DNA from 2 places in the Solibacillus cecembensis genome. Region 2 is predicted to be linked to the other one. Evidence: a T-box and tRNA genes for the amino acid it is inferred to sense, from the RefSeq annotation. Region 2 holds a T-box; the other holds one or more tRNA genes.

Region 1 (15,945 bases), on a different contig from region 2:
GTATGATGTAAATAATGTGATCCATCCATGGTTACTAATTTTCCATGTACCGAGTCATTAATCTGCCCTTCATGCAGAGGTATCCATCCTGCTACATCTTCATTATCCGCTTGTACAAAGAGTAGAAGTGGAAGATATTTAGGGAAGGTTAAACCTTGAGCCCCTTTAAAATTAGACGAAATATGGCTCATTTCATTCAAGGTTGTGTCATTAAACATATTTTTATTCGAAATCATTTTCATTTGCTCTACGGTTTTTTCATCAAATGCCAGTCCAACATAGGGGTCAGCACTGATTTTCATAGTCAATCTTAAGAGACCTGATTTTTTGAGATATGCAAACGTTTTCAATGGGAAATTGACATCCATACCCGGTTGTGTTGCAACACTGCTATCGATTCCGACAAATGCTGTCACCTCGTTTGGATATTTGTTCACGTAATCAATTCCATAAATGCCTGTAATAGAGTGGCCCATGAGCATGTATCTGTTAATATTAAGCTGCTGTAGTGCTTCATGAACTTCACTAACAATATTCTCCGTAGTTCGCTCTTTTACAGTTTCATCACTTAATCCATAACCGAAAGGCTCTACCACAACAACTTTGTAAAATGGAGATAATTCATCGATAAGAAGCTTAAAATCAAGCCCTGGAGTAGCTGTTCCATAACCAGGCAGGAGCACTATCGTTTCCTCGCCCTCGCCTTGAATTAACACATTCATGTTTTTCCCGTCTACAGATACGTGCTGCCCATAAGGCACTATTCGTTTTTGCTCCGAATGACTACTCATCACATTTGCGATATAAACAATACCTAAAAAAAGTACAATGGCTAGAACGATTGCTCCTATGATTTTAAGTAAGATGTTTCGCACTTTCTTTATTTTCATTCCACTCCGCATTTTCTTTTCCTCTTGTTGTGTCACTGTCATCTTCTCCTGTCGTGTCCTGATCTGTTTGTTTGCCTTCATGTGTCTGTAATGAAATCTTAACCAATGAAGATGTACTCCCCATGACGACAATATGAACTGAATATGAACTGTCCAAAAAATGCTACGGCTCTATATGCAAGTAAGATTGCATATAGAGCCGTAGCATAGAGAATAAATCTAACTAATCTGTTGGTGTAGTGATTGGCAAGGTGACAATGAAGGTTGTTCCTTGACCAGGTTCACTTTTCACTCGGATGTCACCTTGATGAAGTGACACAATCTGTTTAACGATAGCAAGTCCCATACCACTTCCATCATACTTACGACTGTGGGAACGATCGGCCTTAAAAAAACGCTCGAATATACGCTTCTGGTCGGCAAGGTGAATACCAATACCAGTGTCGGATATTAGGATTGTCACGTTTTTAATATCTTGTTTGATGCTTACGTTAATCACGCCAGCATCATCGGAAAATTTGATGCTATTTCCGAGGATATTCGTCCATACCTGATGTAACAGGTCATGATCAGCCGTTACTTTAACTGTCTGTAAATCAAGCTCAAAATGTATATTGCGAGCAGACCATTGTGGCTGGAGCGCCACGATTATCCGTCGAATTTGTTCATCGAGACTAAGCGTGAAGAGCCGCAGTTGCTTTGACTGCGATTCAAGCAAACTCAGCTTTAGCAGGCTATCGCTCATTTTGGACATCCTTTTCGCTTCAGCGATGATTATATCAAGATATCGGCTTCGTTCGTATTCTGTAAGGTCAACTTGCTTAAGCACTAGAGCATAACCGGATATCGAAGTGAGAGGTGATTGAACCTCGTGCGACACGTTCGATACGAATTCCCTGCGCATCTGCTCAAGTTGCTGAAGATCGTGCATCATTTCTTCGAAGCTGCGAGCCAAAGTACCCAGCTCACTCGTTTGCTTAATATTCAACTTGACGTTGAAATCTCCAGATGCTATCCGCTTGGTCGCTTTTGTCAGCTTTTTGATCGGTCTTACCAGGAATACAGAGGCAACTAGAATCAATACGCTTCCTGCAATCAACGAACATGTTGCAAAGACCAATGCCCACTTTGTGACAAATGAGGCTGAAGGAGGGGCGAGCGCTTCCAAAAATATCGCTTTCGTTCCCATTTCCGTTTTCAACGGCAACCCTAAGAGAACCGTGGCAATACCATTAGGAGTGTCCTGAACAACATCTCCATCTAATACTTTCTTTAGTTGCTCCATCGTCACAGGCGAAGGTTTGTGTCCATGAGGTTTACCGTAAGACTTGAACTGACCCGTTGCTTCGTAAATTCGAATATAATAAGAATCAAGCTGCTTCATTTCACTTACGAACAAGTCCGCTTCACGAAACGGAATGGTATTGTAAATCTGGATGATGTCTTGGCCAAAGTTTCGTATGTTGATTTGAGCGTTTTCGTTCAATTTATCTTCGAATATCCAAGTTGACACAAAAAAAGAAATGATTGTGCCCCCGATGATGGAGACTAAAAATGTCAGGACAACACGTATATATAAGGATTTGAGCATTCATAAACCTCAAGCCGATACCCAAGCCCGCGCACCGTTTCGATCCGAAAATCGGTTATTGTCGCGAACCGTTCACGCAGGCGTTTAATATGTACGTCTACTGTTCGATCATCTCCGGTGTAATCAATTCCCCAAATCTGATCGATCAACTGCACGCGCGTATAGACTTGTCCGGGTGTTCCAGCGAGCTTATACAGCAATTCGAACTCCTTTAGCGGCAATGTAAGCGACTCTGTCCCTTTCATCACCTTATAGGTCTGTCGATCAAGGATGACGTTCCCGAGATGTATCTTCTGCGTGTAGCCAATCTTGTATCGTTTGAGTAATGCCCTAACACGAACCGTCAACTCTAACGGATCGAATGGTTTGGTTAAATAATCATCCGCCCCAAGTTCGAAACCTTTCACTTTCTCCCATGTTTCTCCTCTCGCAGTCAGCATAAGTAAAGGCAGATCAGGATTGGCTCTTCGAAGTTCCTTGCATAACGTCCAACCATCCATATTCGGCATCATAATATCAAGTACGACAAGATCGACATTCGTTGAGGTGTAGACGGCCAGTGCTTCCTTGCCGTCCGCTGCTTCAGCTGTTGAGAATCCGTCGTTGCGTAGAAATAAACAGACGAGTTCGCGAATGTTCGCATCGTCGTCAACAACTAGTATAGTAGGCATTGGTTCCCTCTTTTCCCTGTTTCCAACAAATTATTTCAAGTCATCATTATACTATAAATTAACACGTTTGTTGATTTATCGACCTGTAGAATTCAAGTGTTTCTTTCAAACTAATCAAAAAAACAGGAGTGTGAAATCATTCAGTTATTCACAGCTATAATTGTCTAGGCTTTGCTGAAATTTCTTCGTGCACAAGGTCAAAAAACAAAACGAACGCTTGTCATTTGACCCTTTGGATACAAATAGTCCTCTTCAGCATCCATAAGTCATTGTAGTAACTGGGGGATTAATACATACAAAGATGTATTAATAGTGCTAAGAGAAAAAGCCACGAACGTTGATTTACAACAGTCGTAGCTTAATAGTATATCCCCCAACTTGCATTTTGAAGCGTTTACTCGGTTTGTAGGTTTGTATACTTTATCAATCCTTGTTTAACTAAGTTAACCTTGTAAATGAGCAATAATTAAAGTGAAGAAGTTACTCTTGTCCCTTGATGAAAATGCATCTTCCAACGTCCATCATTTAACTTCCATATCGAACTGCGTAATGAATATTGTTTGTTTATCTCGTTATAAATTCGGTAAGTTGTTAAAACTATTCCCTCTGACAATGGATGAATTTCGAAGTCACTCATTTTCATCCGCACTATGCCAAGACTCATTTCACCAATACTTTCATTTTTGTACAATACTTTACCTGAGCTTCCGAATTCAAAAAAACTGTCTGCTAGAAGATTAGTTAGTTCATCTTTTGATGTCCTGATTTCTGGTTTCAACAATTTCTCCTCTAGTTGAAACAACAGTTCTTTTAACGAAGGTCTATACTCCATTTTATACTCACCTTTTCCCGTTCATCTTATCGAAAATATTACATTTTTTTACAAACGACCTACTCTTTAGTTTAATATAGAATTAAAAACTACAGCGGCAAATCAATGATTTTTAAGTAAAGCAGCCTATTAGTAATCCATAAAATGCTGATTTTACACTTATAATTTATACACCGAGCGCACAATCAAATTCGAAATTATAAATAAGGTATAATTACAAATTTTTTCAAAGCATCTCTTTATATCTAATTTAGTCTAATACCCACAATAAAAGCGTACAGACTAAGCCCATTAAGAGCGCAAAAGGAATTGGATTTGTAAATTTTAATTTTTTCGTTACAATATACACAAGTGTGATTAAAAGTATAATTATTGCAAAATTACCTAACATTTTATTCCTCCCTTACGATTTTTCTCTCTCAATATTGCTATATAGCAAAGCTCTACTTTGGAATGTAAGATTAATGCATTTAGCATACAAATAACTAGAATGTCAAGTTAACAACAGTCATTGCTTAATAATGTATACCTAAACCTTTATTTGGGAACTTTTTTTATGAATGAACATGAAATTTCTTAAAAAAAGATTGGAGTAATCCAACAACTATTCGAATGATTAAAAAATATATAAAGGCTTCGACAAAACTAACTCCAAGAAAAAATACATACCTACCAAAATCCTCAAGTTCATCGAAGTAAAAATTTTAAATTTGTACGTCTAAAATTAGTGTTTTATAACTTAAAGCTAAAAATGTTGGAATAAAAAATATCCAATATATTAAAGGGAAATTAAAATGCCCTTCTTTCATAAGCATCAATAACACCACCTTTTACAAAAATTAATACACCAGGTGCACAATCAATATTTTACTAATAATTTATTATATCTGTTTTCCATTCTTCCTCTAAAATTGCGTAATAATACTCATCCCACCAATCATTACCGCTCGGAATACATTTTTTAAAGTAGCCTTCCCTTCTCATTCCAATCTTCTCCATAACTCGATACGATGGAATATTTTGAGGCTGACATGTTGCTATAATTCGATGTAACTTCATGTTTTCAAAACCAAATTGTAAAATCGCTTTTGCTGCTTCAGAAGCATAACCTTTATTGTAATATTTCGGATTGAATACCCATCCAATCTCGTATGTATGTTCACCAAAATATTTACCAAAAAAGATGTGCCCAATAAGAATGTTTTCATCTATCAAGATAACAGGAAATTTTTCAGCTTGATCACCCATATTTTGATTTATAAACTTTTTTGTCGCTCCTTCAGTAAAAACACCTTCGGGAATATATTTCATAACATTCGGATCGGATGTATATTCATGTACACTTTGCCAATCGTCATAAGTAAATTTACGTATTATTAATCTATCCGTTGTTATGTTCATTTCATAGCCTCCCTGTACTATTCTTTTGCATCTTTTCTACGACGTTCTAAAAAGAGTTTTGGAGCAATACGGTGCTTTGTCGCCTGTTCAAACGCAAAAGCGAATTTGATTAAGTCCCCTTCGCTAAAAGCTGTGCCTGCAAAAGTTATACCAAACGTTCTGCCATTGGCCATATAGCCAGCTGGTACTGCTATAGATGGGTAGCCCGCTTTCGCACTAATAGTTGAACCAATGTAAGAAGGAAAAACAATTGCATCGAGGTCATACTTCTTCAATACATAGTCAATTCCTTGTTCTTGAGAAAAATATAAGTCTTCTAATTTTGCATTTAAATATTTTGAGTCTCTTAGTGTATTTGAATAACTTTCTCTACGTTCTAATTTATCTTGCCCATATTTCAATGCTTTTTCGCCAAATTTTTTATTGAATTGAATCAATTCAGATATTGAATGTACTGGCATATGAGAAGGCAACTTAGAAAGATAATTATCTAGGCTATGCTTCAATTCATATAAAGGTACGTCCCATTTCCAATCCATATGAAAGGAAGGAATATTGATATTTTCAATTATCGTTGCGCCTTGTTCAGTTAAAGCTTGAATCGCATGTTGAAATAATTGTGCATCATATTCTCCAGAGTCATAATAGTCTTTGGGTGCATCATTAAATATGCCAATTTTAGTGTTGTTTAATCCTTTCGTATCTAAATCGTTTGTGTAATTTTGTTGTGCGTTCCCTTCACTTTTATAAGTAGCAATGTCGTGGTCATCTATTCCCACTAATGCACCTAATAAAATGGCTGCGTCTTTAACAGTTCTCGCAAACGGTCCGGCAGTATCTTGAGAGTATGTAAAAGGAATAATACCATTGCGGCTGATTAAACCAACAGTTGGCTTAATTCCCACTACTGAATTTTGAATAGCAGGACTAAGAATTGAGGCATCTGTTTCAGTCCCAACAGCTAGTACTGAAAAATTCGAGGCTACTGCCACTGCGGATCCAGAACTAGAACCACCAACAAAAAGTGTCGGATCACCATATGGGTTTAATGTTTGTCCTCCTCTTGCACTATAACCTGCCCACATTTCACTCGACATACCATTTGCTAATTCTGTCATATTGGTTTTACCTAATATAACAGCACCTGCCTCACGAAGTTTTTTTACAAGAAAAGCGTCTTGACAGGCTAAGTGGTTTTCTAATGCGAGTGTTCCAGCACTTGTATGCATGGAATCTTTTGTTTCAATATTGTCCTTGAGTACAATCGGAATGCCGTGTAAGGGGCCTCTGGAACCTTTTAATTTTCTTTCATTATCTAGTGCTTCTGCTATAAATATCGCTTCAGAATTTATTTCAAGCATGGAATTAATTCGCGGTCCACCTTGATCAATATTTGCAATTCTATATAAATAATACATAACTAATTCTTTTGATGTTATTTCTCCACTTTCCATGGCTTCTTGAATTCGATCGATTGATAGTTCTTCTCTAAAAAAGCTATTGAACTTTATTTCCATTATAAATTAACCAATCTTTCTGTTTTTCTTCTATAATTATATAGAGAAAAGCTATTTTAATAAGTGATATACATTGTTTGGAGGGTTCCCCATTTCGATACTCTTAGTCTGTTAATTGTAAATAACAATCAAGTTAAATCCAACATTATGGCATCTCCAAAAGCTCTTACATCCTTCAAATAATCATAGCCCTCAGGATTTCCATAGCTATTAAATGCTCTTACAGCTACGATATTTTCACTTGGAATAATCAATAGTGTAACCGTCGTATAGCCTAAAATTTGATAGGCACCATTTGGCACAAGCGCACCAATTTCAGATTTTTTCGCTTGTGAACCTTTCACAAACCAAAAAATCCCGTTCTCAGGTAAATCCGCATTTGAATAAGAAGGACTTTGTAAAGTCGTAGCAAGTTGAATAATGTTTGAATCAATCACTTGTTTACCATTTAACGAGCCGTTATTTAGATGTAAAAGCCCCCATTTCGCTAGTTCACGTGCTGAGGCATACAAATTCTTTTTGCTGCCATCCAGATTTAGGGAAGCAGACCAATGCCTATTATTCTCTTTTCCTATGACGTCAACGAAAGTATCATCAAATGTGTTATACCAATTTGTTTCAATGAAATTTGAAGGTGTAAATACTTCATAGTTTAATATTTCCGCAATTGTTTTTTTCGTTGTAAATTGAATAATTTCAGAAATCAACTCAACATTAATATCACGATATGCCCAGCTCGTGCCAGCAGTAAATTCTCTAACTACTTCGCCATTTCTTTCTATAAGTCCGTGTGAATGCGTAACAAGATGGCGAATTGTTATTCCTTTATACAATTCCTTCTGTTGCGGTAATGGGAGGTAGATTAAAATTTCAGCATCTAATGATTGAATGAATCCATGATGAAGCGCATACGCAACAGCAAATGCGACATAACTTTTACGACAGGAAGCGATATGAAACTTTGTATCCGATTGCACTAAACGAGCATCTTTTTTGGCAGAATGTTTCCCCCAATATCGCTCGACCTGCAACTCGTTATTGTGAAAAATCACAAGAGCTGCACCCGTACAATCTAATGTTTGATATGTATTTTCTATGGCATTGATTACACTTTTAAACGTAGTTATTAGCATGTGATATACGAACACCCTTTCGAAGTCTTAACCGCATCAAATATCTTGAAGCAGTTTAATTTTTAAATATGTTAAAGGTTTTTTCTTAACAAAATTATTTTCGATCGATTGGAGAACTTCTTCATTGCCAGGTAAACTTACAACCTCTTTTGCTTTTTCAAAAGGAATCCATTGATATTCACTATGTTCATCGTTTAAAACGACAGATTGTTCTTCATGTACAAACCCTACAAATACGGGTGCAATGTAAATGTAATTCTCTTGTGGAGAAAAAATTTGGTCAAATTGATTCGAGGAATACAATACAAGTTCTGTAATACCTGTTTCTTCTGCAATTTCTCTATAAACAGCTCCTATTGCCGTTTCTCCATCTTCAATACTGCCTCCTATATAGCACCAAATATTATTTAAATTATGGGATGTTCTTTTTAGTAGTAAAACATGATATATGTTATTTATCTCTTTTAACAATACAGCAGCGATGCCAGTCGACTTGATAGGAATAATGTTCATATATTGTACCTACTTTCATCTTTAGAATCAGAGTTTTGGTTTAACTTTTTCAATTTTACAAATATTCGTTGCGCTGAATTGTCTGTACAAGAAGAAATATACTTGCTACTCCCCAAATTGTGGTTGCCACTATAAACCAAACATTCGATTGGGTAGTAATATTTCTCTTTCTTCCCATATTTCTTTTTATAAGGGCGAGGACAATAAAACCGAGTATGCAGATACAAAGAGTTAGCCAAAATAGTAAACCCACTTTCTATCCCCTTTTATCTAAAATACTTAAGCCTCACCAATTCCCATTGCTAACAATAATAAGAAAGCCAAAAATAAAACAAATACATTTGCGCTTAACCCTACTAATCCAAATAATAATTTCCTTATGAGTCTAGACGATATCGACATAAAGATAGAAATAATGGCAAGTATAATGCCGATAATAGATAAAATACCAAAAATAATAATTATTAAATAAACATCAGCATTAGGTCCCCTGAGTGCAAAAAATACAATACTACTTACGATCACCGGCAAAATTGATAAAGCACCTAAAATTGTACTCACTTTGCCTTTATTCAAAGTCATTGCCCCCTCCATAGCTAAATTCTTACTTCATAAATCCTCGTTGTACTAAATCACTGCATTTTATTAAAAAACCTGAGTAAAGTGCATGTTTATTTGAAATTCAAACTCTCTAATATTCACATTTGTTTCTGCTTCGAGAATTTTTACTTCCATTGTCACCTTGTCCCACTGTTATTTAATCCACTAATCCATTTTAGTTGAAGGCCAGTCTTATCGCATTTTAATACTATAATATCTCATTGCCTTCGGAACACCTTCCATATCAAATATGCCATCCACGATTAAGCGTCTAACACGATATTCGATAAATTGATCGCCAACATATTGATCCAAATGACCGATTACTTCACCAATGATTCGAGCTGATTTTATAAAGTCATTGTTTTTTCGCTTACTATGAGATGTCTTAACTGTTTGAATGATATACTCGTCGTAAAAAGTTTCAGAAACACTAATTATTTTATGATTTTGCCAAATCCTTAACACTTCTTTTTCCTCACATAGTTGTTCCCATTGTTGTTCAAGCGTTTTCCGTTCAGATTGCGTTAATGTATTACCATTTTTCTCATTTTCATAAATTTGTTTTAATTGCTCATGTAAAAGTTCCCCCATGTTTCTTGGTGTAAAATCGATTTCGGGTCGATCAAAATGAGTTTTATATCCTTCGTTTGTATTAATGATTATGATGTCGTTTGTTTTCCCTTTTAATAACTTGAGTACAAGTCTTAAACCCGTTTGCTCATGTGCATTTTCTCCAGCCCAAATAATAATTGGATGATTGGTTGGGATTTGTTCAATGTTTAAAATAGTCCGTTCAAAGTTCGTTTGATAATTAGATAGCACTTCATCATCAATATTAATGTGCGTTCTTAACCATTCATACCGATGATCCATTCCTTGTGCGGCATGTAATTGCCAAATCGGACCTATTGAAAATAAATCGGAAAAAGTAATAATTTTTTCTTTTTGATTTAATTCTAACTCTTTTAATGCCAATCTTAAGCTACCCATCGGAGAATCCCCAAATACAATATGGGTAGCTTCATATTGCGCGTCTTGATCATCATTCGCCTTATTTTTTCCGAAATCTAATAAATCATTATATGAATTTTTTATATCTAAAAAGAATTGCTCCTCTGAATAACCGTCACCTTCCTCAACAGCTTGCACGCGGCAATAGAATAGAAATAATGTGGACTTCAATTCTTTCTCATCCAACTGATAAATCATATTTCTCATTTCATCTAACATTTCATCAACCCCTCACAGTAAACTTTACCACAAAGTTCCATTCGGATTAAGCATTATAAATAATAGTCAGAGAAAAAGCCGCGAATGTTGGTGACATTCGTGGCTCTTTGGTTCGATTCAAAAGTTACATTTAAGAAAATTTTTTGAGTAACTATTTCTGATATCTTTTAAATCCCCTCAGTATTCATCAATACAATACGCCAACCATCAGGGTCCGCGATGGTCACACCTTTTTCTTCCCAGTAAGGATTTTCTGGTGGAATTTCAGGATAGCCCATATTAGCGAGTCGAGATTGTACAACTTGAATTTGCGAGTTATCGGGCATATAAAAAACGAGTAAATTATCATTGGTCGGTGCAAGGCATGGACTTCCATCAACATGCTCAGTAAATTCTAAATGATACGACTCATCTGGTAACCCAATCATAATGCCAGTATATCCACGATGTCCTTTGAACTCTCCAATTTTCGTAAGCCCTAGACCCTCGCAATAAAATTTTTCTATCAGATCTAATTTATCTGTTGGTCGCGCAATGCGAAATTGTGCGATATGCAATGTTTGTGTCCACTGTTTCATAATCATTCCCCCTCCTTCAATTTTAATGAAAAAGGTAGGACAATACTTTACAACTTTTGATTGAAATAAAGTAGTTTCTCAGAAAAAGGGGGAACGCGTCACATCCATGATATGAAAGGATTTGATACGCTTTTCAATTGATTCAAACCTAGTTCAATTCCTTATCAGCTTGATCGGCTACATTATTGATTCTTTCTAACATAGGCGGATGGGAGTAGCGAAACCATTTGACAAGTACTGATGGATTTACTTCGCCCAGCCCAACTTTGGTCAACTGTTGAAACGTCGAGATTGCAGCCTCGGGATTCTCCATTAGTTCCATTGCATATTCATCAGCTCGGGCCTCTTGATAGCGTGAAACTGCATTGGATAGTGGGCTTGAAAAGAATACTAGAAAAGATGAAATCAATAAAAACAATGGCAATGAATGAATACTACTCATTTGTTTAATTTTTAATATCGATCCATAACGTCTAATCATCCAAGGCATGATTTTTGCAATTCCCCATAGTCCAATGAGCGTCATCAACAAGTATACTGTGATGTTTAGGTAAATATCCTTTTTCACGTAGTGGCCCATCTCATGTGCCATTATAAAGAGTATTTCTTCATCCGTTAATCGGTTTAATGTCGTATCCCACAACACAATTCTCGAATTTTCACCAATCCCTGTTACATACGCATTTAATGCATTCGTCTTCTCTGACATGTTCACTTCATATACATGATTTGAAGGAATATCTGCTTGCTGTGCGAGTGACAAAACCTTCGTCTCCAATGCTTTATCTTTTAGTGGAGAAAAGTCATTGTATATTGGGTCGATCACGACTGGTTGGATGAACATAAGAAAAATTGAAAATGGAACAGTTAATGTCCAGGCTGATAACCACCATCTCTTCGGACTTTTTTTGATGAGCCAATAGAGAACCGTGACCACGATAACGGACATCCCGAAAGACATCCAAAAATTAATCACATTATCCCTCATCCACGAGGAAAAAAGCTGCGTACTAATACCATAGCTTTTACTCAGTACATACCGGAAATAATCTAGTGGAAATTGGAGGACAAACAATAGAAGCGATAGTAAAAATAAATACTTTGCATTTCTCCAAATGGCCCATTTATGTTGGCTGGGGCTCAATCCTTCGAACAAACGTGAGATACCCGTAATCAAAATAACAAAGTAGAGCAACCATTCAAACGGCATTGCGATAAAAAATAGGAAATTTCTTATTTTTGATAAATCCTCACTTAACACCAATTCCCGCGCTGTTAGAAAAGTACTTGGATCTGCTGCCGTACCTTTCAGAGCTACTGGTATCTCACTATTTTGGTTATGAAAAAAATAGAAATACATCGCCACAACGTACAGACCAAATGTTAGTACAGCAAGTAAACTCCATTTTTTCTTAATTTCTTCTCCACCTCAATTCATCCGATTACCCTAGCATATTATTAAAAGATGGAAACTATTTTTCAAATTTTATTAATGTCCTTTTCTGACAGTTCTATACGTCTCGGATTCATCATAAATTGGAAAAAAGTTCACTCAATGTTTTATTTGAGTTTATAAGGGGTGTATCAAAATGTTTGCGATTCATTTTTATGAAAAAAACACATCAGTACTAAGTCAATGTTTAAGACGTATACCTGAAGTCGATGAAAGTATCAGAATTAAAGGACGTAATGGAAAGGTTTTAAATGTCACCCAAATTGAAGAAAATAAATACCACGTCCATGTAGAATTAGAAAAATTAATAAAGAAGAGTCTATTACTAAAAGACGATAAAAAGAAAAGACGTTAGTGCATAAGAGGAATGCGCGATCATTCCACATAAAAATAACATAAAAAGTTAAATTAGTAGTTTTCTATGTACCTCTTCCAACTAAAATGCTATGATGATAAATAAGAACAAGTTTTTTGTATCTTATCTCGGTCTTGTAGCTCAGTTGGGAGAGCACCACCTCGACAAGGTGGGGGTCGCTGGTTCGAGACCAGTCGGGACCATCACGCTGAAAGCCTTTATTAATAAGGGTTTTCAGCTTTTTTTATTCGATAAATTACACCTAAAATTGAATCATTTTTACTGTTGCGTGACGGATATGTGACGAATTATTTTATAACTCATAGTTTCATTTAAAATACCGTGCAGTGAATTGAGACGACAAGATTATAAAGTGAAATAAAAATAGCCCTCCACTTTTGTGGAAGGCTTATTTTTTAATTTGCATATGATCTAATTTGATGTTTAACACCGTTTACCTCTGCATCTTTTATTTCTGTTAATTTTACTACAATTTCTACATCTTCAAATCTAACGAACACCGCATCGGTAAATATCACTGGTTCTAAGTCGTCGATATGATATTCACTTTCAAACTTTAAGTTTATTCCACAATTCGTCAGAAATTTGTATCTATACATCAAATCACCCCTTATACGCATAAATTTACAGTAAAGTGGTAATTAAATCTATATAAAGTCCCGAAATTTCTTTTTTTGCCGTTATTTGGTTTATTCTCAAATAAAAATTGAATGAACTTGACTTTTTTATTGAGAACCTATATAAAAGCGGCACCCCGTCTAGCTGTTTCTCCATTTGTTTTCTGAGAGTGCTTCAAAAGAATTAGTAAGTGCGTACAATCGAAGCTTTTTTATTTCATTTAATTGTTCTGATATTTTCATTTCCGAAGAAGTGTTGCAATCATAGAGGTTTGATATGGGCTTACTATCTCTCAAATTCTCTACCAGTTTAATAAGCATGGTACGGAATACTTGTTTAAATTCTCGGTATTTAAGTGGATGTATTTTGCATAGTTCATTGTATTGAGAGACCACATAATGAATTTGAGTGAAACTTAGAGCTGGTTTATGTTCTAAGGCTAAAGCTAGAACATCGAAATTAGGGAACTTTTTCATGAATTGATGTAAATTACTCATTGCTTCTGGAAAGTTATTTGAAGATATTGGGTGTTCCTGATGATAGCAAAATGTTGAAGAATCTAATAAAAAGCGGGCGCCATTTTTGTACAAGCGATATCCAAGCTCCCAATCTTCTGCCCCATACCCTCGAAATGATTCATCAAAGTATCCTACCTTATCCAGCAGTTCTCTATTGACTGATACGTCCCCTGTTAAAAACGCAATATAAGGAAGCGTATAATTACTTAGATCTAATCCAAAATTGCTTAATCCATTGTTAAGCTCCTTGGTGAAATACCAATTCGGAAATGATAGATTTTGAAAGGAATTATTATCTATATCCTTCTTAGTGATGAGTGGGAATAACTGATTAGAGTTTTGATGATTTTGTTTATATTCATTATATAGGAATGTGAAATATGGATCAATGGGAACAAAATCATCTATGTGTTCCCACTGTTTACTATTGAAATCGGAAGTCAGAAAGGTATAAATACCTCTATAGTGCATTGCACCACTTACTACTATATTCTTATCATTAATGTGATGTTTATAATGATTTTCAATGAAGTTATGCTCAGTGAGCATTTCCGCATCTAGAAAGATTATCACTTCTCCTTCCGCAAGCTGGATGCCTAAGTTACGTGCGCGTGACCGACCTTGGTTTTTTCTTGGACGCACATATTTAAACTTAAAGGGTGGATCGAATTCTTTAGGAATATGAGAAGTCTTGTCAAAGGAACAATCGTCAACTAAGATAACTTCAAAACTAGAAAAATCAAATGTTTGTCTCAATAAGCAATATAGAGATAAAGAAACATATTCGTACTTATTGTATGAAGGCATAATAATACTTACCTTTATATCTTTTTTATCTTTATTTTTAACAATTAATTCATAATCCTCATCCTTTTTTTCTTTTACATTACTTTTTCTTTCTTTTGCACTACTTATTTTTTCTCTTGCACTACTAATTTTTTCATTTGCAATACTTTTTCTTTCTTCACCCAAACTAATTCTCCTCCTATATAATTAACATTTTTATATAGAGTATGAAAAATATATTTTATTGAATGGGCATATAATCCCCTACAGCCAAACCTTTACGGAATCTCACTTCTTCTTCTTTTCTTCCATCCTTATATTATTATTCAAATATACTTCGTTGGATTGACGGGCTTCTAGTAAGTTCACACGTCCCGTCCAATGAATAAATATCCACTCAAACTTAACGTTTGGTGCTGATTGAAAAAAAGAAACTTTTTATTTGGTTGTTCTAATTAATTGTACAGGTGATTCACCTGTAAAGGTAAAGTCGATAGAGTTTATTAAAAGAGATGAGAAGCCTATTACATACGATTAAGATGGTATAAAACATGAAGTCTTTGGTGCAGATCCATTAAAATCATCAAGGATATATGGTACATTAAATCGATTAATTGATTGCGTTGCAATGCTTTCACTAATTGTTATTGCATTATAAGCACCCCTTAATAAGAACATTTGTTTGTATCTATAATAGAACGAACGTTCTTGTTTGGCAAGTGTAAATATTTAAGAAATAATATTTTTTGTCTGAATAAATAATAATATTAATTCTACTATTCTACTGTGCTATAGTTTAAACCATCTTTAAGACAAATATTTCAGGAGGAAATATGAGCAACCAGAATAAAAAAAAAAATTCTCTAGTTGCATTAACTATTATTGCAGGTCTAATATTGCCAATTTTTCTTCCCGCATTTATTATGATGGCTTTAGATAAGTGGATGCCAGATGAAATTTCCTTTACAAGAACCATTTCTTTATTTATTTTATCTATTGAGCTATTTGTAATAGCTGGTATTTTTACTAAGATTTTAAGTCTAATAGGTTTAACAGAAAAAAAGATAGACGAGTTAGGATTTCTGGGTACTATTATTTCAGTAATCTCATCTTTCCTTTCTATAATTGTAGGGTATTATTGGATGAAAACTCTTCACTTAACATCTGTTCAGTTATCTTCCAATGGGATTTTAATTATCGCAATCGTTTCTACAGTTATTTTAGTTGTTTTATTA
Region 2 (15,945 bases):
TCTTGATCGTTCGTTTCACTGTCATATCACCGAATGTGTTAAAGCTCAGTATCGTAAAAAATAGGACACTCGCGATTAACCATTGCCACTTTTTCAAGTACTCACCCCACCTTTTTGTCTAGTATATGATTCATCTAAAATTCCGATTCATAAAGAGTAAAGTACTAGCACGTCTTTGGCACACGGTTTGATTGGTTTATGTCTCATAACTACAGCGAGCAAAATTTTATACAATAAAAAAAAGTTGTCGAATACATCGACAACTTTTTCGCTTCTATAATTATTTAAAAATGGATTTCAATTTTGCGAACATCCCTTTTGGTTGCTCATCATCCAGTGTCATGAGTGGAACAGAGTCACCTAAAATACGTCGTGCAATGTTGCGGTAACCAACTGATGCCCTATTATTTGGATTCATGACAATTGGCTCTCCCTTATTTGAAGAGCTAATGACATCCTCGCTATCTACAATAATTCCAAGTAAATCAATCGATAAATGCGTTGTCACGTCTGTGATATCCATTGCATCGCCACTATCCATTAAATGTTTACGAATTCGGTTAATGATAAGCTTAGGCGGTGTCATTTGTTCTTGTTCTAATAGGCCAATAATACGATCTGCATCACGAACAGCTGAAATTTCAGGTGTTGTCACAACAATCGCATGGTCAGCGCCTGCTATGGCATTACGATAACCTTGTTCAATCCCAGCAGGACAATCAATTAATACATAATCAAATTCACGCTTCAATTCATCTACTAACAATTTCATTTGTTCTGGTACTATAGCATTTTTATCGGTATTTTGTGCTGCTGGAAGTAAAAATAATTTATCATCCACGCGCTTGTCTTTCACAAGCGCTTGATGCGTTTTACAACGCCCTTCAATGACGTCCACTAAATCATAAATAATTCGGTTTTCCAGCCCTAAAATAACATCTAAATTACGCAGTCCGATATCTGTATCTACTAAACAAACTTTCTTCCCTTGTAATGCTAATGCAGTACCTAAATTTGCAGTCGTAGTCGTTTTACCTACTCCACCTTTTCCTGAAGTTATAACGATTGCCTCTCCCACATTAGCGGCCCCTTTCTTATGTAAGGTTGCAGTTTGAGCTATTGCTTCTTCACTCATTTAGCTTCCTCCTCGATATGTCGATAAACTCGGTCGGATATTTCTCACTTCTTGTATTCTATCGTAACAGATTTCACCGTTCGCACCAATATAAGCGCATAATTGTTCTGTATGCTCTAAAATAAACTGTCTTTCATTTGTCATCACTTCAACTTGATTGGCAATTAATACATGTGTTGGTTCGAAATGAGCTGCCGAAATAATTGCCTCTACATTGCCCCCAGTGCCTGCATGTGCAATTCCTTTTAACTTGCCCATCACATAAATACTGCCGCCCGCTTCAATACGTCCATTCGGATTCACATCGCCTAATACGATAATATCACCAGGCGTACGTAATATTTGACCAGAGCGCACAATGCCCACATATTGTTCGGAGCGATTTGCTTCAAGTAAATGTTCGCTCTCCTCGATTGTCATAACATCGCTTTGCACTTTAGATACACGTAGGTTTTGCTGTTGCTCTACTGCTGTAATTAATTGCTGTTTTTGTTCGGGTGTACAATAGCGTTTCCCCAAATGTAATTGCACATCTATTTTACCATCAAGGTGACCGTCTGTAACTTTATTTCCTAGTTCTTCAATTAACTCCGCGTAGGAACATTGATCGTCTAGTCGAAGTGCTAACCCTTCTTTTGTCCCTTTGATATGGACAAGTTGTTTTTTCATAACTATACATGTCACCTCACGCTTCGTTGTATTAAGAATGCTCCTGTGCACGCTGAAGCACACGAGCGCTAATCAAATATTTAAATGCCCAACCTAGCATCATTAAAAACAATGAATTTGCCAAAATCGTCGGGACAAGTCGATTGTACAGGAAAGGCTGTAATGCCATCGAAGTAAATTGAATAACATAGAAAAATTCATAAATCGCAAACTCTAACAAACTCATTAATGCAATGGCAATTAAACTAGAAACAGCAAGATGCGGGTGGATTCTCTTCACACTCCATGCAGCAAGAAAACAAATTGCGGGATATAAGAATGTATAGAGCCCGATAATATTAATGTAAAACACATCAAACAATAGCCCAAAAATAAGTCCATAAACCATCGCTTTTTTGCGATTATAATAAATGGCTAAAAAGATCAAATACAAAATTAAAAAGCGCGGAACTAAAATAATGGTTGCGCCTTTAATTTCAATAGGGGAAAACATCGCAAATTGGGATTCAAGTAAAAATAACAGTACCGCGACCGTTGGGATTAGAAATCGAACGAGCATTATTCCTCCTCCTCAGCTTCCTCTGCAACAGGTTCATTTGTTAAATCACCATTCGTTGCATTGCCATCTGAGCCATCAATTGCAATGGTTTTACGTTTAGCAATGATGACATTTTCTAGCATAGAGAAATCTGCAGCAGGTTCCACGTACGCCATTTTTGTCAAACCAAAGTCGTCCGTCGTTACTTCTGTCACTTCACCGATTAAAATACCTTTCGGGAAAATACCACCTAATCCAGAAGACTGTACTTTTTCGCCCACTTTTAATTTTAAATTCGAATCAATTCGCTTTAATAATAATTCGTTGCGTTCTACATCATAACCTTCTATTAAACCATGAATTTCTTCATTTTTTTCTCCGAGTACAATTGCAGATACACGATAATTTTCATTATTTGTATAAAGAAGTTCAACTTCAGAAGTAAACGGTGTCGCAATCACGATTTTTCCAATGAGTCCTCGCGCGGTCATGACAGCCATATTTTTTTCAACGCCATCTGCTGTCCCTTTGTTTAAAATGATTTTTTCTTCCCATTGATCCGGGTTTCTCGCAATGACCGTCGCCTGAATCGGGTCGAAATCACGCAAACTTTCCTTGATCGTTGTTAGCTCACGTAATGAAGCATTTTCTGCATTTAATAAACCTACCTCTGCTTGTAATACAGCAAAGTCCTCTAGACGTACCTTTAAGCGTTTATTTTCTTCATACGTATTTAACAGCGATTCAATATTGCTAAAAATACCTGTTATGTAGTTTGTTGGCTTTGCAATAATAGATTGCGCAAAGCCAACTGTATCTTTAATAATTTGCTCAGGTAATGTTGCGTTATGACGATCACGTAGAGAGAAACCAATCAATGCCACAAGGAAAATTACGCTTATTAATAGAACGATTAATTTTTTATTTGCTAAATGTGGCACTGCCAGTCCTCCTTATCTCAGTTGTTGCGCACGAATTATAGCGATATTATCTAATGCTTTACCTGTACCGATTGCCACACAATCTAATGGGTTTTCTGCGATAAATACAGGCATGTTCGTCTCATCACTAATTACTTTATCTAAATTACGTAACAATGCACCACCACCTGTTAAAACAATTCCGCGTTCCATTACGTCAGCAGATAATTCTGGTGGTGTTTGTTCTAATGTCTTTTTCACACCGTCTAAAATCGCGGCAATAGCTTCGTGTAACGATTTTGAAATTTCTTCTGAAGTAATTTCGATTGTTTTTGGTAAGCCTGTCACTAAGTCACGACCACGAATATCCATCGTTTCGTTCGGTCCTTCTGAACGTGCTGTACCAATTTCTACTTTTATTGATTCTGCTGTACGTTCACCAATCGTTAAGTTATACGTTTTACGAATGTAAGCAATAATCGCGTGATCCATTGCGTCACCACCAACACGTACAGATTCACTCGTTACAATACCACCAAGTGAAATAACTGCTACTTCTGTCGTACCACCACCGATATCAACAACCATTGAACCAGTAGGCTCCCAAACTGGTAAGTTCGCACCAATTGCCGCTGCAAATGGCTCTTCAATTGTAAATGCATCTTTTGCACCCGCTTGACGTGAAGCATCAATTACCGCACGTTGTTCTACCGAAGTAATGCCATAAGGTACACAAACCATAACATTCGGCTTTTTCCAATTTGAACCAGAAGCTTTCATTGCTTCTTTTAAATAATATTGAATCATCGCTGTTGTAATCTCGAAATCTGCAATAACGCCATCTTTCATTGGACGAATCGCAACAATCGAACCTGGTGTACGTCCGATCATATTTTTCGCATCATTACCTACCGCAACGATGTCCCCAGTTTTTGTATTTTTCGCAACCACTGAAGGCTCACGTAAAACAATCCCTTTTCCTTTAATAAATACAAGTGTATTCGCTGTGCCAAGATCGATCCCGACATCCTTATTTCCTAATCCAAACAAATTAAGTACTCCCTTTCTATTTAGGCAATTATCTCTTCGATGACATTATTAAAATCATACCCTTTATTATAACGGATAGAATCAAAAAATTATAGTGTTCCAAGCACTGTATCTCGACTTTTGTCGAATGTTTTTTGTCGAACTCTACTTTTCTATTGTATTTCTATTTTCCTCACGAAACAAATAAAATTTACTATGTAAGATTTAACAATACAGATAGAACAATAATGTCTTTTGACGAATTGTATTCGTATTGGTTGCATATTTTTTTGAAACCGTACACAAACTTTCAAACTACAGGATATAGCCTCTATCTATTATGCTTATACACCAAAAAAATTACCATTTTGATTGATTATCAAAATGGCGATTTTTTCTAAAAGTAACCTTTTTCTTTCATACTAATAAATTGATGATCCCCGATGATGACATGATCAAGTAAATCCACGCCAATAATTTGCCCCGCCTCATACAAGCGATTCGTCACATCTATATCTTCAGGACTTGGCGTAGGCACACCGCTCGGATGGTTATGTGAACAAATAATCGCTGCTGCTGAACGCTTTACTGCTTCACGGAAAATTTCGCGGGGGTGGACGATGCTGGCATTGAGGCTTCCTACAAAAATCGTTTGCTTATGTAGCACTTGATTTTTGACGTTCAGGAATAAGCAGACAAAATGTTCTTGTTGCAGTGAGGTCATATCCTGCATTAAATACATCGCGGCATCTTCGGGGGAACGGATAGTATAGCGCTCTTCTAAATCTTTTGAAGCTAAACGACGCCCTAGCTCGATTGCCGCAAGTAATAACACCGCTTTTGCCTCACCAATCCCTTTAATGTCTTTCATTTCTTCCAATGTGGCATACTTTAAATTATGCAGCTTTTCAAAATTTAATAACACACGGTTCGCTACTGCTAACACCGATTCATTTTTCGTACCTGTCCCAAGTAAAATTGCAATGAGCTCTTGGTTGGATAAACTTTTTGCCCCTTGGCGAATGAGGCGTTCTCGAGGTCGATCGGCTTCATGAACATCTCGTATTTTCATATTAACAATTGGTGTTACTGTCATTTACATCCTCCTAAAAAATCAGATTTTTAGTAGTTGTAAAGTAAGCAAAGTTTGAACTAATGTTGCGATTGGCAAACCGACAACATTATTGTAATCTCCTTCAATTCGATCAACGAGTAACGCACCGCTTGTCTGAATGCCGTAGCCACCAGCTTTGTCAAATGAATCACCTGTTTGAACATAAGCTTCAATCAATGCCTTCGAAACATTTTTAAATACAACGATTGTCTCCTCAACGAAGGTCGTTTCTGTTCCATCAGGCTGGATGATTGCTACTGCGGTCATCACTTGATGTCGATTATCCGCTAATTTCGTTAAATGTTGGACCGCTTCTTCATGTGATTTCGGCTTGTGTAAAATTTGCTGTTCGTAAATAACAATTGTATCTGCACCTATTATCAAATGCCCAGGATGATTGACCGCAACATCTCGCGTTTTTAATAGCGCCACTTCTTCCACATATCGCTGGGGTGTATCTGCTTGTACACTTGTTTCTTCAACATCGCTTGTATGGACAACAAATGGAACGCCAAGCATTCCTAATAATTCTTTCCTTCTTGGTGATGCCGATGCTAATACAAATTGTTCATTCGTAGTAAAATTCATAACCATTCCTCCTATCATCAATAGTATATGACAAATGGAATTTTGAAAAATGGTAACTTTTTTATGATTTATCAAATATGACGGTTATATTACCGTTAAAAATCAATTTTCACGCAGTCTAGGCGCTCATAATAATTTATTAATGCATGTAAACGAATGATACTTGTATTTTCAGATAACTTTTGAATTTCAGGTAATATGACACTCCAATCTTCTGGCAAATCAGCTTGTTGCTCACTTGTCACACGATCGAGCGTTAACGTCTTCGCATCCTTTAACGTTATCGGCAACTGCTTTTCAGCCTGTTTTGGACAGCTGCTTGATAAAACAAGCGGCTTATAAAATGAACTTGGCTCTGTTTGAGTTGCACCTTCAACTTTTTCGTTATCAATTTTTGACCAGACAAAAAATTGATCCCCGACACGGACAATCGCAGCTTTATTTAACGTTGGATAGGAAGCTACAAATTGATCTGCGCTTTCAAAACTCGAAAATACACCATGCTGCAGCGCAAAAAACGGTTGCTTGACCAAATCTTTTTCATTTCCTTCAGTCTCTTGCTGTGAAGTACTAATAACCTCTCCTTGTCCCCCTGGTTCTACTGGCTCTTGCGGTAATTTTAATATAATGATAAATGCAATAACGCCTAATAACCCAGTTAAAACACCATAAAATACAGCTTGTGCAACAGAATTTTTTTTAAGTGTTCGAATAATCGGCATATGCTCACCTCTTTTTATTGCTTACCTTAACAAAATAAGCACAAAAAAGGACAAGACTATTGTCGTCTCGTCCTAAAAATATTTCGCTACTATTCGATATAATTTGCCAGTTGTCCCTGAAATACAGCGACGCGATTACATCCTGAACTGGCTCTTCTAACGATTCATCACCTAAACAATTCCTGTAATTTTATAAATACAGTATCAAATAACTATTTTATTGTCATCATTATTAGTTATTCGGATTAAGTTTCAGGCGAATATCACTCAATAAATAAAGAGAACCCGTTACAATTCTTACTGTTTGTGATGGGATTTTCTCTTTTAAGAACGATTGTTCATCTTCTATAATTTCCTTCTCTTTTGCACGACTTATTTGCAAAAGTTGTGTGGCTTTCATCGCACGCTCATTATCAATGTCCATAAAATAAAAGGCATCTCCAACTTCCTCTAACATGCGCAGTATTGCCGCCACATCTTTATCCGCCAAAATGCCGAGCACAAATTCAATACGCTTGCCTGGAAAATGCTGTTTAATCGTATTGACCAGCATGCCAATACTTGCTGGGTTATGCGCACCGTCAAAATAAAGATTCGGTGAAACTTGCTCAAAGCGTCCAGGAACCGTTGTAGTTTGTACACCTGCTTGTATCTTACTTAGCACAGGTGTAACATTCAAAACTTTTGCAACTTCAAAAAAGGCAGTAATCGCTAAAGCCATATTTTGCGCTTGATGGTGACCAAGTAATTGACGGTTTAGTGCAGGGATGACTATTTGTTTCGCAACATTTTCATACATCTCACCTCGTTCTGTTTGATGCACTTCAAAATCCCGACCTAATTTTAAGAGTGGCGCTTGCTGTTTTAACGCTTCCTCTTCAATCACCTGCTCTGCTTCTTCTGGTAAAAATCCAATAATTACGGGCTTATTTTTTTTAATAATACCCGCCTTATGATGGGCAATGCTCGTCAATGTTGTCCCTAAAAAATTCGTATGCTCCAGTGCAATGCTCGGGATAATCGAAACAATCGGCTCCACAACATTTGTACTATCTTCACGACCGCCCATACCCGCTTCTAACAACACTACATCGACCTTTTGTTGTTGAAAATAGAGAAATGCAATGACGGTTAATAGTTCAAAATCGGTTAGCTTTCCACTTAATCCAGCCTTTGCTAATTGTTGAAAAAGCTCGTCCAACTGCTCACTCACAATGGGAAGTCCATTTATTTGAAGTTGATCATGCATGTCTACTATACACGGCGACATGAACTTCCCAACTTTTAACCCGTGCTGCCTTGCGATTTGTTCCACAAAAGTAAGGGTAGAACCTTTTCCGTTCGTCCCTGCCAAATGGACAACTGAAAGGGCATTTTGAGGATTATTTAATCGTTCGAGCGCCTGCACAATCGCAGCTAAACCCGGCTTTATTACTCGCTCACTTTGTACATGCCACCGTTCCTTATAATGCTCAAGAAGTGGAATCAATTAAATCAACCCTTTCTTTACAAATTCACCGCGAACCTCTGCAATAAAATAAAGGGACCCCGTAATAATTAATAATTCATCTTGTTTGATCTCATCCATTTGCTGTTCGATTAATTGCAACCAATTTTCATGCGCGAACTTTTGTGCATGCCCACTTTGGTTCGCTAGCTGTTGTGCTTTTGCTGCGCGCGGTAAATCGATTTGTGTGAAATACATAGCGGATGCAATATTGTCCATTAACCGAATGCTCACTTCATGGTCTTTATCTTGCAATGCCGCATATATAAATTTGTATTTTTTATGCGGTTCTACTTGCGTAAGTGTCTCAATAAGCGAAGTCGTTCCTTCTGAATTGTGCGCACCGTCTAAAATGATATTTGTACCAACACGCTCAAATCGCCCTGCCCATTTCGCCTGCTTTAACGCCTTTTTTATTTTTTCTGCATCTAGCGCGTCCACAAAAAGCTGAGCTGCGGTTATCGCAAGTGCCGCATTATTCACCTGGTGTTCACCAACCATAGCAAGCTCTATATTTTCAATTAAAGTAGATCCCTTATAATCAAATCGACCAAAATCGCGACTTTTAACAGTAAATTGCTCTCCTAAAACAAATATTGGGGCATTTTTTTCATGTGCAACTTGCTTAATTGTTGCTAGAGCTTCACTATTTTTCACACCAATCACAACAGGCTTTCCACACTTAATAATCCCTGCCTTTTCCGACGCGATTTGTGCATATGTATCCCCAAGCATGTCCGTATGCTCCAGTGAAATCGTTGTAATAACCGAAATTTCTGGGGTAATGACATTTGTAGAGTCTAGTTTGCCACCAATACCAACTTCTAGTAACGCGACGTCAATCTGCTGTTCAGAAAAATATTGAAGTGCAATCAATGTCATAAATTCAAAAAAGCTTGGAAATTGACTATTTAACTTTTCGCCGATAATCGCCGTTATACGATTCGCAATTCTTAAAAAGTCTTCATCCGAAATTTGCTTTTTATTAATCGTAATACGCTCATTCGCACGTTCAAAATGGGGTGAAATAAAGGCACCCACCGTTAAACCATGTTCCATTAACAGTTCTCGTGTTGCATTTAATGTCGAACCTTTGCCATTCGATCCTGCAAAATGAATAAATTTCGTTTTTTGCTCTGGATTCTCTAACTGCTCTAAAATGATTTTAGCAGATTGCAACGGCTCCCCTTTATACTGACTCGCCTTGAGCGTAAATATAAAATCCGTGCATTGCTTTATTGTTTGAAACAATTTTATCCCTCTCTTCTACAAGTAAAGAGGTGCCGAAGAAAAACGGCACCTCTTTATAGAACTTACATATTTTTTAATTCTGCAATACGTTTTTCAACTGTTGCAAATTTTGCTTCATAGTCCGCTAACTTTTCACGTTCTACCGCTACTAACGCTTCTGGCGCTTTTGAAACGAAACGCTCATTTGATAACTTGCCTGAAACTAATTTTACTTCCTTCGCCCATTTATCAAGCTCTTTTTCTAATCGCACAATTTCTTCGTCGATATTAATTAAGCCTGCAAGTGGCATGAAAATTTCTGCGCCCGATACAACTGCTGACATTGCTTGAGCAGGTGCTTCTAAACTTGCACCAATTGTTAAGCCATCTGGGTTACAGAATTTTTCGATATAACCTTTGTTCGCCTCTAAAATGCTTGCAATTGATGCATCTTTAGCTGAAATTGTCATCGCTACTTTTTTACTCATTGGCGTATTTACTTCTGCACGAACGTTACGAACTGCGCGAATAATATCCATTAATAATTGCATTTCCACTGCTTCATCTTTGAAATTGTAAGCAGGGTTTACAGTTGGCCAAGCCGCTACTGTAATTGACTCGCCTTCATGTGGAAGGTGCTGCCAAATTTCTTCTGTTACGAATGGCATTAATGGGTGTAATAAACGCATCGTATTGTCTAAAACATACGCTAATACTGAACGTGTTGTTAATTTCGCCGCTTCGTCTTCACCGTATAATGGTAATTTCGCCATTTCAATATACCAAGAACAGAAATCATCCCAAATGAAGTTATAAAGCTCACGACCTACTTCACCGAACTCATATTTATCCGATAATGCCGTAACACGTTCAATGGTTTCATTTAAACGCGTTAAAATCCATTTATCAGCTGTTGAAAGATTGCCTGTTAAATCAATTTGCTCGAATGTTAAGCCTTCCATGTTCATTAATGCAAAACGAGAAGCATTCCAAATTTTATTAACAAAGTTCCATGTTGATTCTACTTTTTCTGTAGAATAACGTAAATCTTGCCCTGGAGAAGAACCTGTCGCTAAGAAATAACGTAAAGAGTCAGCACCATACTGCTCGATTACTTCCATTGGATCTACCCCGTTACCAAGGGATTTACTCATTTTGCGTCCTTCTTCATCACGTACTAAACCGTGAATTAACACATCTTTAAATGGACGTTCTCCTGTAAATTCCTTCCCTTGGAAAATCATGCGGCTTACCCAGAAGAAAATGATGTCATAACCTGTCACGAGCGTGCTTGTTGGATAATAACGTTGGAACATTGCACTGTCCTCATTCGGCCAATCCATCGTTGAAAACGGCCATAACGCAGATGAGAACCATGTATCAAGCACATCTTCATCTTGTGTCCAATTTTCAGCATCTGCTGGCGCTTCTTTACCAACATATACTTCACCTGTTTCTTTATGATACCAAGCTGGAATTTGATGTCCCCACCATAATTGACGAGAAATACACCAGTCATGAATGTTTTCCATCCAACGGTTATACGTATTTTCAAAACGGTTTGGCACGAAGTTTACTTTTTCGTCCTCATTTGCTTGCATCGCTAACGCATCTTCTGCTAATGGACCCATCTTCACGAACCATTGCTTCGATAAATATGGCTCTACTACCGCATTTGTACGCTCAGAGTGTCCTACTTGGTGTACATGCGTTTCGATTTCTACTAGTACGCCCGCTTCTTGTAAATCCGCTACGATTTGCTTACGGCATTCAAAACGATCCATGCCATTATATTTACCCGCAAGCTCATTCATCGTACCATCTTCATGCATAACTAAAATTCGCTCTAAGTTATGACGGTTACCTACTTCAAAGTCATTCGGATCATGGGCTGGTGTCATTTTAACAACGCCTGTTCCGAAATCTTTATCTACATAATCATCTGCAACGATTGGAATTTCACGTCCAACGATTGGTAGGATGACTGTTTTCCCTACTAAGTGTGCATAGCGCTCATCTTCCGGGTGAACCGCGATACCTGAGTCACCAAGCATCGTTTCCGGACGAGTCGTCGCAACACGTAATACGCCAGAACCATCAGCTAATGGGTATTCCATATGGTAAAATGCGCCTTCTACTTCTTTGTGAATTACTTCGATGTCAGATAACGCTGTTTTAGCAGCTGGATCCCAGTTAATAATACGCTCACCGCGGTAAATTAAGCCTTTTTCGTATAATGTTACGAATACTTCATTAACCGCAACGTTTAAGCCCTCGTCTAACGTAAAACGCTCTTTTGAATAATCTAAGCCAAGACCTAATTTAGACCATTGGGCACGGATATGTGAGGCATATTCCTCTTTCCATTCCCATGTTTTTTCTAGGAACTTTTCACGGCCAAGATCATAACGTGTGATGCCTTCTCCGCGCAGTTTTTCTTCTACTTTCGCTTGAGTGGCAATTCCTGCGTGGTCCATCCCTGGTAACCAAAGTGCATCATAGCCTTGCATGCGCTTCATACGCGTTAAAATATCTTGTAACGTTGTATCCCATGCGTGACCAAGGTGTAATTTCCCCGTTACGTTTGGTGGTGGAATGACAATTGAGTATGGTTCCTTATCACTTGTTGGATCTGCTTCGAAAAATTTTCCTTTTAACCACCATTCATAGCGGCCTGCTTCTGTGGACTGCGGATCATACTTTGTTGGCATTGAAATTTCAGTCATTGTACTCTCTCCTCTATCAATTTAATAATCGATTGCATCTCGACGTAATGACGCCCAGATTTTGAACAAACAAAAAACTCCCGTCGTCTAAAAAAAGGACGAGGGAGTTAGTTCGCGGTACCACCTTTAATTCCAATGGATGCAAAAAATACACCCATAGGCTCTTCATTCGATAACGGTGTTTAACCGGACATTAGCTACTCTTCATTCACTAAGTCAACTCCTAGGCTACCTTCTGCTCGTGCAATGTAGAAACTTTTCAGCTACCGTTTCCTCTCTAACCATCACGCTCAAGCGTACTCTTCCTACTCAACGTTTCAATTATATAATTGAATTAATTTTACGCTCTTTTCACCAAAATTTCAAGTATGAGCTTTGGTTTACTTTGCAAAAAATACAGTTTAGGTTTAACGATAAAACGTAAAACCTATTAAAACACCAATGACCACAATGATCCACGGCTTTAGTTTGAATTTTACTAATAAAACAAATAAAACAATTGCCCAAAATCCATCCATTACATCTCGAACCGTTGACGTGAGGATTGGTGACATAAACGCGGCAATTAAAATACCGATGACCGCTACATTCATACCTGCCACTGCCCCGCGCAACGCTTGATGACTGCTAATGCTTGACCAAAATGGATAAGCCCCAACAATTAATAAAAATGCCGGTAAAAAGATCGCTACTGTCGCAAGTAGAGCAATCGGAATACCCCCAATGACCATTCCTAAATAACTAGCAAACGTAAACAATGGACCTGGTACTGCTTGCGTTAAGCCATAGCCTGCTAAAAAGGATTCCGCAGTCACGTACGTACCAACGAATTGCGATTCTAGTAAAGGTAAAACAACATGACCTCCACCAAAAACGAGTGAACCTGCTAAATAAAACTTTTCAAATAGCACAAGCCATTCCCATTTTAAAATTTTCGCAGCAATAGGTAACCCGATTAATAGCACAAAAAATGAGGATAAAAATACAGCGCCCCATTTTTTGGAGAAAACAATACTTGGAATAGATTGACCTGGCTGTTTCAAAAATAAATAACCAATCATTGCACTACCGATAAGAACGCCAATTTGTGAATAAATCGATGTAGTGTAAAGTAATATTATCGTAGCGACAATTAACAGCACATACTGCAAAGGGGTTTTCAATATTTTCTTCCCCATATCCAAAATAGCTTGTGCAACAATCGCCACTGCTACAATTTTCAACCCTTGTAACCAACCGATATTAAATTGAAAACGTTCCATTATGTAGACAAATGCGATGAGCATAAGGACTGATGGTAATGTAAATCCGATAAACGCGGCAATACTACCAGCTACCCCACCTTTTCGAAGCCCAATCCCCATACCAACCTGACTCGAGGCAGGACCGGGTAAAAACTGACTTAATGCAACTAGATCTAAATACTCTTCATCTGTCAGCCACTTCTTCTGTTTCACATATATTTGCTGAAAATAGCCTAAATGTGCAGCCGGCCCCCCAAACGAAGTGAGTCCTAATTTTAATGATGTCCAAAAAATACTCCATAAATTGTACAAATTTTTCCTCCTAAAAAAGTAACATTCCAACTCTACTAGTCTTAACTTTACTAAATGTTTCCCTTTTCAAAAGTATATTTACAAAAAAATAATTATTTTTACAATAACTTCACATATCAGCATTCTCCTGCGCTGTTTCAAATAACTTTCAAACTTTCAATGCGTCTATCCATCTTCAATAATTCACCACTTCCAAGGGCACCTATTTGTAGTTTGGGGATTCCTAAGAGCCCTGCATAGGGTACTTCTCTTCCAGTGGGAGGGGACGGTTTCTTTAAAATTCATCCAGCTTTTTTCTCATCTTCCTTTGAAATTTAAAGAAAATTCTATTGGTATATATATCGTTTTTCGCTAATAGTTTATATGCGTCAAGCTGGTTTGAAGTTCGTATTGAAATGTAGATACCAATTGCAATTATTCCAATACATATCGGATAATAAGGCAATAAAAATTCAGAAGTAATAAACCTTCTTTCGATTCCTATGGCTAATATTCCAGCAACAAATAAACCGGAACCCACTAGATTAATAACGAAATATCTTTTCTTTAAATTTTCGTATCTAGCAGTCAATTCTTTTAGGTATTTTTCATCAAACAGCAAGGGCTCTGTTTTTAATACTTTATATTGATTTTCTTCAATAAACGATGTTGATACAAACATCCCAATACCGAATGTAGCTAATAGGATAGTTGGGATAATATAGATTGTTGGGTCTTGATTAAATAGGAAATAGGGGATAATGGATAACGCGATTAAGAAATAACCTAACGCTAAATATTTTGAAACCTTATGTGCAGACAATAAATATCCTTCTGCCATTTCCTTGTTAACATAATATCCTGCGTTTTTATCATTGCTTGGCTCAACAGAATCCTTTAACAAATAGTCGATGGAAACCTCAAAAATATTTCCAATCATAAGAACCTTTTCTGTCTCGGGGTAACCTTGGCCATTTTCCCATTTACTAATTGCTTGTCTTGTTGTATTTAGTTTTTCTGCTAAGGCTTCTTGGGAAAGTCCTTTTTCTTTTCTTAATTTAAAAAGTTTCTCTCCAAATGTCATTTGTACGAACTCCTTTAAATGTAAGTTTATATATATTGTAACAAATTTCCTTTACGTATTAACAACGTAAGTAAGCTATATATTCAAATAATTTAGGGGGGACGTATTTAATCGCCCCAAATTCCTCTGCTTCCATGTTACCTTAAGCGTTAAAGTGGTTAATTGAATTCACGCAATTCCCCCAGCGTACTTCCCCCTATTTGTTACTCCCGATCTTCTTTTAATTTAGACATACCAAATATTATAGCAGCAATGAGGAACCCTAAAAAAACTACTATATTTGATATCGGCTCGCTAATTCTTGGTATTGAATTCAGGTAAATTTTCAAAAAGACTAATAATCCTAACATAAAAATAATTACTGCGACTTTCATTTTATTCATGATTTTTTCCTCCAATAGTAAATTTTATTGCTACCCTCACTTTAGAAAAATATTGCTTTCGATTCTACCATCTTGGGGATGCATTTCGTCAACTTGTGGTTGCATTTATGTAATCCAGTGCATTTTGTATAAAACTTTGGGAATTAAAAAGGACATAGCTTATTTCACTATGTCCTTTCTCCTATAAGATTTTGTTTGATGCCTTTATCATTTTTTCCTTGCACCTTCAAAACCATTTCTAAATCCAATGCGTCACTTTTTCACTTCATGGCCTTATCATGCATATACTAATAAAAAGGAGATGATGAAAATGCGGAAAGGTTATAATCCATATTTACTTCCACCTTGGTTGCGGAAAACTCGTTTTTTTATTAAAAATTGCATCATCCCAATAACGGTTTTTCAAGCTGTCCGAACAATCTTTTTCCCGACAACCTTCGATATTATTATACTCGTTATTCTAATCGGGCTTAGTTATTTATTCACTTGTGATTATCTCTAGCTTTTGGAGTGATAACTTGATGTACTTTATACGCCTCAGAAAGGTCTCGATAAAAATCATCTGATGGTACCGTATACATCAATTCTCCCTCCAGTTGCTTTGGAGATTCCGCCACTTCATTTATTTCATTCAATACCAACGTTTCCCTCACTTCACGAGTTTCCGCTTTTGCACTCACTACAGGGGTTTCTGAAATTACATTTACTTTTTTGTTTTCTGAAATTGCTGCCACTTCTTGAGTTTCCGAGATTACTGCCACTTCA

Evidence for each region. The T-box of region 2 lies ahead of ACQKIH_RS03975 (valine--tRNA ligase). A T-box ahead of a tRNA ligase gene usually reads a tRNA of that ligase, here a tRNA-Val.
Region 1: it has a tRNA-Val gene. The T-box ahead of ACQKIH_RS03975 (valine--tRNA ligase) is inferred to sense a tRNA for this amino acid. The anticodon was not compared.

What each region holds. Positions count from the first base shown of each region.
Region 1 covers NZ_JBNNMF010000015.1:82,391-98,335, forward strand. The annotation lists gene ACQKIH_RS14175 (alpha/beta hydrolase) at 1-902, opposite strand, end outside; gene ACQKIH_RS14180 (hypothetical protein) at 856-996, opposite strand; gene ACQKIH_RS14185 (sensor histidine kinase) at 1,114-2,481, opposite strand; gene ACQKIH_RS14190 (response regulator transcription factor) at 2,448-3,152, opposite strand; gene ACQKIH_RS14195 (nuclear transport factor 2 family protein) at 3,619-3,984, opposite strand; gene ACQKIH_RS14200 (hypothetical protein) at 4,235-4,375, opposite strand; gene ACQKIH_RS14205 (GNAT family N-acetyltransferase) at 4,855-5,385, opposite strand; gene ACQKIH_RS14210 (amidase family protein) at 5,403-6,902, opposite strand; gene ACQKIH_RS14215 (serine hydrolase domain-containing protein) at 7,031-8,035, opposite strand; gene ACQKIH_RS14220 (NUDIX hydrolase) at 8,072-8,548, opposite strand; gene ACQKIH_RS14225 (hypothetical protein) at 8,828-9,124, opposite strand; gene ACQKIH_RS14230 (DUF1835 domain-containing protein) at 9,341-10,381, opposite strand; gene ACQKIH_RS14235 (VOC family protein) at 10,549-10,959, opposite strand; gene ACQKIH_RS14240 (M48 family metallopeptidase) at 11,108-12,376, opposite strand; gene ACQKIH_RS14245 (hypothetical protein) at 12,549-12,767, shown strand; tRNA gene ACQKIH_RS14250 (tRNA-Val) at 12,898-12,970, shown strand; gene ACQKIH_RS14255 (glycosyltransferase) at 13,547-14,896, opposite strand; gene ACQKIH_RS14260 (epimerase) at 15,544-15,945, shown strand, end outside.
Region 2 covers NZ_JBNNMF010000003.1:147,001-162,945, reverse strand. The annotation lists gene ACQKIH_RS04030 (peptidoglycan DD-metalloendopeptidase family protein) at 1-97, opposite strand, end outside; gene minD (septum site-determining protein MinD) at 281-1,078, opposite strand; gene ACQKIH_RS04020 (septum site-determining protein MinC) at 1,136-1,804, opposite strand; gene mreD (rod shape-determining protein MreD) at 1,836-2,363, opposite strand; gene mreC (rod shape-determining protein MreC) at 2,363-3,283, opposite strand; gene ACQKIH_RS04005 (rod shape-determining protein) at 3,296-4,312, opposite strand; gene radC (RadC family protein) at 4,689-5,387, opposite strand; gene ACQKIH_RS03995 (Maf family protein) at 5,406-5,993, opposite strand; gene ACQKIH_RS03990 (hypothetical protein) at 6,089-6,715, opposite strand; gene ACQKIH_RS03985 (bifunctional folylpolyglutamate synthase/dihydrofolate synthase) at 6,948-8,204, opposite strand; gene ACQKIH_RS03980 (bifunctional folylpolyglutamate synthase/dihydrofolate synthase) at 8,205-9,473, opposite strand; gene ACQKIH_RS03975 (valine--tRNA ligase) at 9,536-12,178, opposite strand; T-box leader at 12,270-12,500, opposite strand; gene chrA (chromate efflux transporter) at 12,586-13,734, opposite strand; gene ACQKIH_RS03965 (helix-turn-helix domain-containing protein) at 14,009-14,797, opposite strand; gene ACQKIH_RS03960 (hypothetical protein) at 15,001-15,180, opposite strand; gene ACQKIH_RS03955 (hypothetical protein) at 15,491-15,682, shown strand; gene ACQKIH_RS03950 (hypothetical protein) at 15,663-15,945, opposite strand, start outside.